DNA from 3 places in the Paenibacillus solisilvae genome. Region 2 is predicted to be linked to each of the others. Evidence: riboswitches for the same ligand, from Rfam matches in the RefSeq annotation. Region 2 holds a riboswitch; each other region holds the start of a gene.
What was found. Region 2 has a riboswitch for cyclic di-AMP ahead of ACFPYJ_RS25485 (TrkH family potassium uptake protein). Riboswitches for the same ligand answer to the same signal wherever they lie in the genome.

Region 1 (2,202 bases), on a different contig from region 2:
TACGGTCACCTTCGGCTCTTCCTTCAACGTGCCTACAGCAACGACCTGATTCACTGATGGCGAATGCGTAAGTTTGGTGACCAGCGTCTGGGAAACCAGAACACCATCTGCAAAAACACTCTCAAACCGTTTTATGACCATACCCTCTTTACCGGTTTGTACAAGCTTTTCCTTACCCTTTGCAAGCTTAGGGTCTTCCTTCTTCACAATCGAGAAGGGAACTTTGAATGCATTCTCTGAATACTTCTTATCGATCCGAGTAACGGAAACCTTCATATTCGGCTCAACAGCGGTATTCAAAGGAGGCATTATTTTATCTTGGCTGCGTACCGATATATTAGCTTGATCGATCGCCGCCTGTACCGTTCTTTCTGTCGTGTACAACGTTCTTTCCTTGCCGTCTGCCTTCACTACAAGAGGTACCGCTTGATCGATAATGATGCGGTCACCGTCTTTGACACCGCTGTTAAGCGGCATCGAAACTTTATCATAAGTTCCAATCGTGATGGCTTGTTCATCCAGTAGGCGTTGAAGGACCCATTGTTTTGTCGAAACAATGCTTTCTCGTCCATTCAATACTACGGAGACGTGCTTGTCAGCCGTTCCGTACAACAACACCAGAAACATGAAAGTCATAGCGATTGAGATCAGAGCGCTTAGTACAATTAAACGCACGTTCTCATGCTTCCATCGCAATGCGAAAGACATGCTGGATGATCGTTTACCATGGGTATCCTTAAGCTGGAGTGCTCCCACTTCTTCGGTCCTCCCTACATAGCCCCGCCGCCATAGTGTTACATAAGACCCTAGACGCGACTATAGAATTTAGCGTGCAGGCACGCAGTTCTATCTTCCCAGTGTCCTCCTCCATGATACACCCTATGTCGTCAGATTACGCATTATTCAAACAAAAAGAAGCCGACGACAGAGGATCTGTTTCGTGGCTTCCCATAAAATCAGGTAGCATGGATTAAATACACGAGGAAGATCTCTCTTATTTACGCTTGCGAGGTTAGCTGTCGGATTCGGGCAAAGAGAGTCGCCCTATTCGTTCTGACACCAGTATACTGCTCCTGCGTGTTCGCGAAATTCACCCCTAGAAGAATTCAACAACATCTACTCCAGCTTTGATACAAACTGTTTCAATATTTGGTTCCCCCGCTCTCCGGATCACGGAGATTAAGCGTTTATTTGGAAAAGTTATAAGCTCTGAGATGAATGATACCGTCTTTTACTCCACATTGTAAAGAAGAGATTAATGACGATTTTAACGAATTTTAAGGAAAATCACGTGAAAAACAATCAATTTATTGATTAAAGATTAGTTTTTTCACTTGTATACTCCCAAATCCTTGCTTTCATATCGTTTTTCATCGAATACCAAAACATTTCAGTGCATTTTCAGTCGTTATTTTCGCAATTTCGGCCACAGATTTGCCTGTAATTTCAGCTGCAGTTTCTGCTACAAGACGGACGAAAGCAGATTCATTTCGTTTTCCGCGATGCGGATGAGGGGCCAAATAAGGCGCGTCTGTTTCGATAAGAATACGGTCGAGCGGAACTTTTGAAAGCACTTCTTTTGGGACCCTGGCATTCTTAAACGTGACCGGTCCGCCAAATGAAATATAGAAGTTCATGTCCAAGCATTTCTTAGCCGTCTCCCAGCTGCCCGAGTAACAATGCATAATGCCGCCGACATCTTTCGCGTCCTCTTCTTTTAATATACGGACAACATCCTCATGTGCATCCCGGTTATGAATGACGATCGGCTTGCGCTTCTGCTTGGCCAATTGGATCTGCTGGCGAAAAACACGCTGCTGCACATCCTTAGGTGACGTATCCCAATGATAATCAAGCCCAATCTCACCAATTGCAACCACTTTGGGATGATCGCATAGGGATGCGATCCATTCTAAATCTCCCGGCAGCATGTCAATGCTGTCAACGGGATGCCAGCCAACCGCCGCATAGATAAACTCATATTGTTCAGCTAATGCCATCGTTGTCGGTATCGTCTCTCGGTTAAAGCCGATATTAACGAGCTTATGTACACCTGCAGCCCGCGCTCTTTCGATGACTTCTGCGCGGTCTTCGTCGAATTGATGCGCATCTAAATGTGTATGTGTGTCGATTAACATAAGTAATTGCAAACTCCTTTCTACAATAAACCAAATAATTCGCGAATATGCGGCTTCAGCTTGT
Region 2 (2,202 bases):
CTCTTTCTTTACTGGTTCTGCAGCCGCAGCTTCTCCTAATTTATTCCAACTGACAACATTTCCTTGCTGCATATGAACATACATGAATAATTCTGAGCCGTCCGGCATATCGGCAAGCACTTGAAACGTATCGATGGGGAAGGCTTTGTCGAATTTCTTCTCATAGGAAGAATTGAGCTTCTCCTTCGATAAGTAGCCAAACAGCAGACTGTCCGATTGATGAATGGCATGCACACTAAGTGGCCGTTCTTTGAACTGAAGTTTGGCAAAATCCAGGGCCGCCTGCTCGGCTGAGCTCTTGGAGATGACCGGGTCGCTGCTCGTACCGAAGAAGGATTCCGCGGTCGAGGGAACGATTTGAATCAGGACATAGATAATTGCGCCAATTGCCGCTAACCAGGAGTAATTTCTCCAGTTAGGCTGGATTCGATTTAGCTTCATGAATGCACCTCTGTTTATGGTATACAAGCAATTGAACACATATAACTACCTTATCATAGTTGTTCCGAAATTATCCATGCGATTGCTTTCATTCTCGATTTAGGAGAGAGGTAAACGGGCAAGAAAGCCAGCAAGCAATTGATTAAGGACAAGGATTGCGCAATTTTGGCGTAATTCGGTTCATTATCTGGAAAATCGCCGTTTGGCGTTTCCGGGCTTCCCATATATAATGTGAACAATTGCATATTAAGCCGAATTTCAAAGTGAAAACGGGGGAACCATATTGCTGCTGGATGCGAAGGCATACTGTCTACTCGCATAAAACCTGCAGCACGGGGTGAATTTCTCAAGTTAGCGCATCATTCTTGCGAATAGGGCCGCCTGTCCGGGCCCGAATCCGTCAGCTAACCTCGTAGGCTTCATGGAACAGGACTCATCGCATCAGCATTGGGCTTCCAGTGCTTTTTTTTGTGCGCGTAAAGCTTTGTCAGAGGGGTGGAAGTGTTAGTAATGAAGTCGTTTTTTAATGTATCCAAATGGTCACCGCCCCGTATTCTCGTCACTGGTTTTGCACTTATCATTCTAGTCGGAGGCTTGCTGCTTTCTATGCCCTTCGCATCGGCGGCTGGAGAATTTACACCATACATTGATGCCGTATTCACCGCAACAACAGCAACCTGTGTGACAGGGCTGGTTACTGTAGATACAGGAAGCCATTGGTCTGTACCAGGACAAGTTATTATCATGACGCTCATACAGCTGGGCGGACTCGGCTTTATGACGATGTCGACCTTGTTCGCAATTGTGCTGCGGAAGCGGATCTCACTTCGAGAACGGTTAATCCTGCAGGAAGCCATGAATCAGACCAGCATGGAGGGTATTGTCCGCCTGATTAGGAAGGTTATCCTGTACTCGCTCACCATTGAGTTTGTTGGAGGCGTCTTGTTCGCGATTCGCTGGTCCTTTGATATGCCGCTTGGCAAAGCCATCTATTTCGGGATGTTCCATGCCGTTTCCTTCTTCAATAATGCGGGTATTGATCTGTTTGGCCAGTTTGGCGTTCCTTATATTAGCTTGACCCAATATGTGAATGACCCACTCGTGAATATAGTGACAATGCTGCTAATCATTACCGGGGGTATCGGCTTTATCGTAATGGCCGACATCATGGAGTACCGAACAAATAAACGGTTATCGCTTCATTCGAAGGTCGTCCTGTCCATGACGGGTACGTTGATTGCAGTCGGAACGGTAGTTATCTTTGTTTTTGAGTTTTCCAACAGTAAGACACTGGGATCGCTGGATTGGGGCGGTAAGATATTAGCTTCGTTCTTTCAATCCGTTACCCCGAGAACGGCGGGCGCTAATACGCTTGACCTCGCATCGCTCAGGCAGGCTACCCAATTCTTCACGATTATTCTGATGTTCATCGGGGCATCGCCAGGTTCAACCGGGGGCGGTATTAAGACAACGACCTTCACGGTGCTGATCGGTGCAGTAGTTGCCATGATGAGGGGAAAAGAGGACATCGTCCTATTCAGATACCGTCTTGCACGCGAGCGGATTTTCAAGGCGCTGACGATCACGATGCTGTCGCTTTCACTCGTCATATTCGTCACCATGGTGCTGTCGACGACAGAGGATAAAGCCTTTATAAAGATTTTGTTTGAAACGACATCGGCTTTCGGTACGGTTGGATTAACCTTAGGCATTACGCCTGAGTTATCACTTATAGGTAAAATTCTTATTTCACTTACGATG
Region 3 (2,202 bases), on a different contig from region 2:
GCTGGTTCGCCCGCCTTACGGTGAGATATTGCCGGAGCAAATCGAGTGGCTCGAGCAGAACGGCTTCATCGTGGTAAATTGGGATGTAGACTCCGTTGATTGGCGGGGCCTGGACAGCAATGGGATTTTAATTAACATCAAGAGAACGCTGCAGCCCGGCTCCATTGTTCTCCAGCATGCAGGCGGTGGTGTGGGACAGGATTTAAGCGGTACAATCTCCGCGCTGCCAAGATTAATTCACTTACTGCGCAGCAAAGGATATCAAATCGTCACGCTGCCGGAGCTTCTTGGAAAACCGCAATCACGCAAATAACAAAAAAACGGTAGGGACAACCCTCATGGGTTACCGCTGCCGCTTCTTTTTTTTGCATTGCTATTCAAGAATGAATACCTTCACGTATTGAAAGCCGAATTCCGATGCTTGCTTCTGGGATTGGGGAACGAAGATGTCAATACGGTCACCCTTAATAGCTGATCCCATATCAGTGGCTACTGCCATCATACCGCCGACAGGCAAACCATCGTGGTCATATCCTGTAATATACACTTTACTGCCAAGCGGAATCCGCTTTGGATCTACCGCTATCGTGCCCAGCTTCAAGGGATTCCCGAAATAATCAACGGGTCCCCAGCCGTTCTCGGAAGCCGCTGCGGTATAAGCGCTAGCTTTGGCTTGAATCACATCGGAGAAACCGTAGTCGCGTCCGCTGACCGATAGAATCTCGGCATCGGAATCAACCTTGCTCTTTGCCGTTATGATGCTTCTGGATGCTGCTTTTTTTGCTGAGCTTCTGCTTGCTTGTAAGCTGGTGGCCGAGGCTGGAATGACGATCGTAAGACCTTTGTAGATGTTCAACGGGTCGATATTCGGATTAAACTTCTTTAATTGCTGAACTTGAACACCAAACTGTTTGGAAAGCTTCCAGAACGTATCATCATCTTTGGCTTTGTAATTAACGGCCGCGCTTGCCGGGCCTGCGTGAATGAGAATAGCGATGCTAAGCGCTGCAGCTGCTGCGCCTTTTTTCCAAGCTTTGTTGAACAATTTAATGTCCTCCTTTTTTTTGCCTGCGAGGTTAGTTGTCGGATTCGGATTGAGGAGTTCAACCCTACGCTGTATTGCGGAATAGAAATCCGCTATGCGATTCACCCCCAGCGCCTAAGCGCAATCACCGTAAAATCAACCACTTCTCAGTGTTCATTCACGGTGGAGACCAATGTCCATTGTTCTCCAAAAGATCCCCCGTACGATAAGTTTCGGCTTGCGTAAAAGAATAACACAAGCAGCGGGATAGTCCTACAGGTAAATCAGTCCAATTCCCGTTAATGCAGGTTAAGCGTTGAAGAAGAATCGGCTGACACCGTATTTTTTTGGCCTCTCTATTAGCCTTTTCCTAAAAAAAATCCAGAGAAGAATGGGATGTTTTAAAGATCTGATCATGTACGAATGCCGTTCCACAGGCTGTTGAGAGACGAATACAATGAGAGTAAATATTACGGGAGTGTTTGTCTTTTTAAACGGATTGGTCTTCCGCTTGCTGGAGGTGATTCATAAGTTGAATATCGTTATTATGGCCGGCGGAAAGGGAACCCGCTTCTGGCCTCGCAGTGTTGACACTCTGCCTAAGCAATTTCTCCATTTCCATTCTTCGCAGACCTTAATACAAGAGACGGCAGCCCGCTTCAAGCAAGCCGTACCCGATCATCAGTTATTTATCGCAGCTCCCGCCCGGTATCTTCCCCTTCTCCACGAGCAGCTGCCGGGTTTCTCCATGCAGCAGCTGATCGTGGAACCGGAGCAGAAGGATACTGCAGCTTGTATCGCGCTTGCTGCCTTTCAGCTGCTAAGCGCCGGCGATGATCAACCCGTCGTATTCGTTCCTTCCGATCAGCATGTCGCTGACGATGCCGCCTTCCTGACCGCAATTAAACTTGCTGCCCAGACAGCCGAACAGGACCATGCAATCGTAACGCTGGGCATTAAGCCCAGTCGGCCTGAAACCGGATTTGGGTACATGAGAACGACTGCAGAAAGCGGGCTGGCATCCGCTTCCGTTCTTTATGTTTCCAGCTTCCTGGAGAAACCGACAGAAGAACGGGCCGCTCAGCTTCTGACGGAACCCGGCGTGTATTGGAATAGCGGCATTTTCGTTTGTCGTCCTTCTACAATTGCACGCAGCCTGGAGCTGCTACAGCCTAAAA

Region 1: it holds a riboswitch for cyclic di-AMP, as region 2 does, so the genes downstream of both, ACFPYJ_RS07010 (3D domain-containing protein) here and ACFPYJ_RS25485 (TrkH family potassium uptake protein) in region 2, are expected to answer to the same signal.
Region 3: it holds a riboswitch for cyclic di-AMP, as region 2 does, so the genes downstream of both, ACFPYJ_RS31475 (3D domain-containing protein) here and ACFPYJ_RS25485 (TrkH family potassium uptake protein) in region 2, are expected to answer to the same signal.

The regions. Positions count from the first base shown of each region.
Region 1 covers NZ_JBHSOW010000027.1:10,716-12,917, reverse strand. Annotated here, with positions in the region: gene ACFPYJ_RS07010 (3D domain-containing protein) at 1-756, opposite strand, end outside; cyclic di-AMP (ydaO/yuaA leader) riboswitch at 987-1,196, opposite strand; gene ACFPYJ_RS07005 (TatD family hydrolase) at 1,371-2,138, opposite strand; gene ACFPYJ_RS07000 (HD domain-containing protein) at 2,159-2,202, opposite strand, start outside.
Region 2 covers NZ_JBHSOW010000096.1:57,593-59,794, reverse strand. Annotated here, with positions in the region: gene ACFPYJ_RS25490 (CPBP family intramembrane glutamic endopeptidase) at 1-441, opposite strand, end outside; cyclic di-AMP (ydaO/yuaA leader) riboswitch at 681-875, shown strand; gene ACFPYJ_RS25485 (TrkH family potassium uptake protein) at 952-2,202, shown strand, end outside.
Region 3 covers NZ_JBHSOW010000129.1:747-2,948, reverse strand. Annotated here, with positions in the region: gene ACFPYJ_RS31480 (polysaccharide deacetylase family protein) at 1-313, shown strand, start outside; gene ACFPYJ_RS31475 (3D domain-containing protein) at 374-1,045, opposite strand; cyclic di-AMP (ydaO/yuaA leader) riboswitch at 1,050-1,273, opposite strand; gene ACFPYJ_RS31470 (mannose-1-phosphate guanylyltransferase) at 1,482-2,202, shown strand, end outside.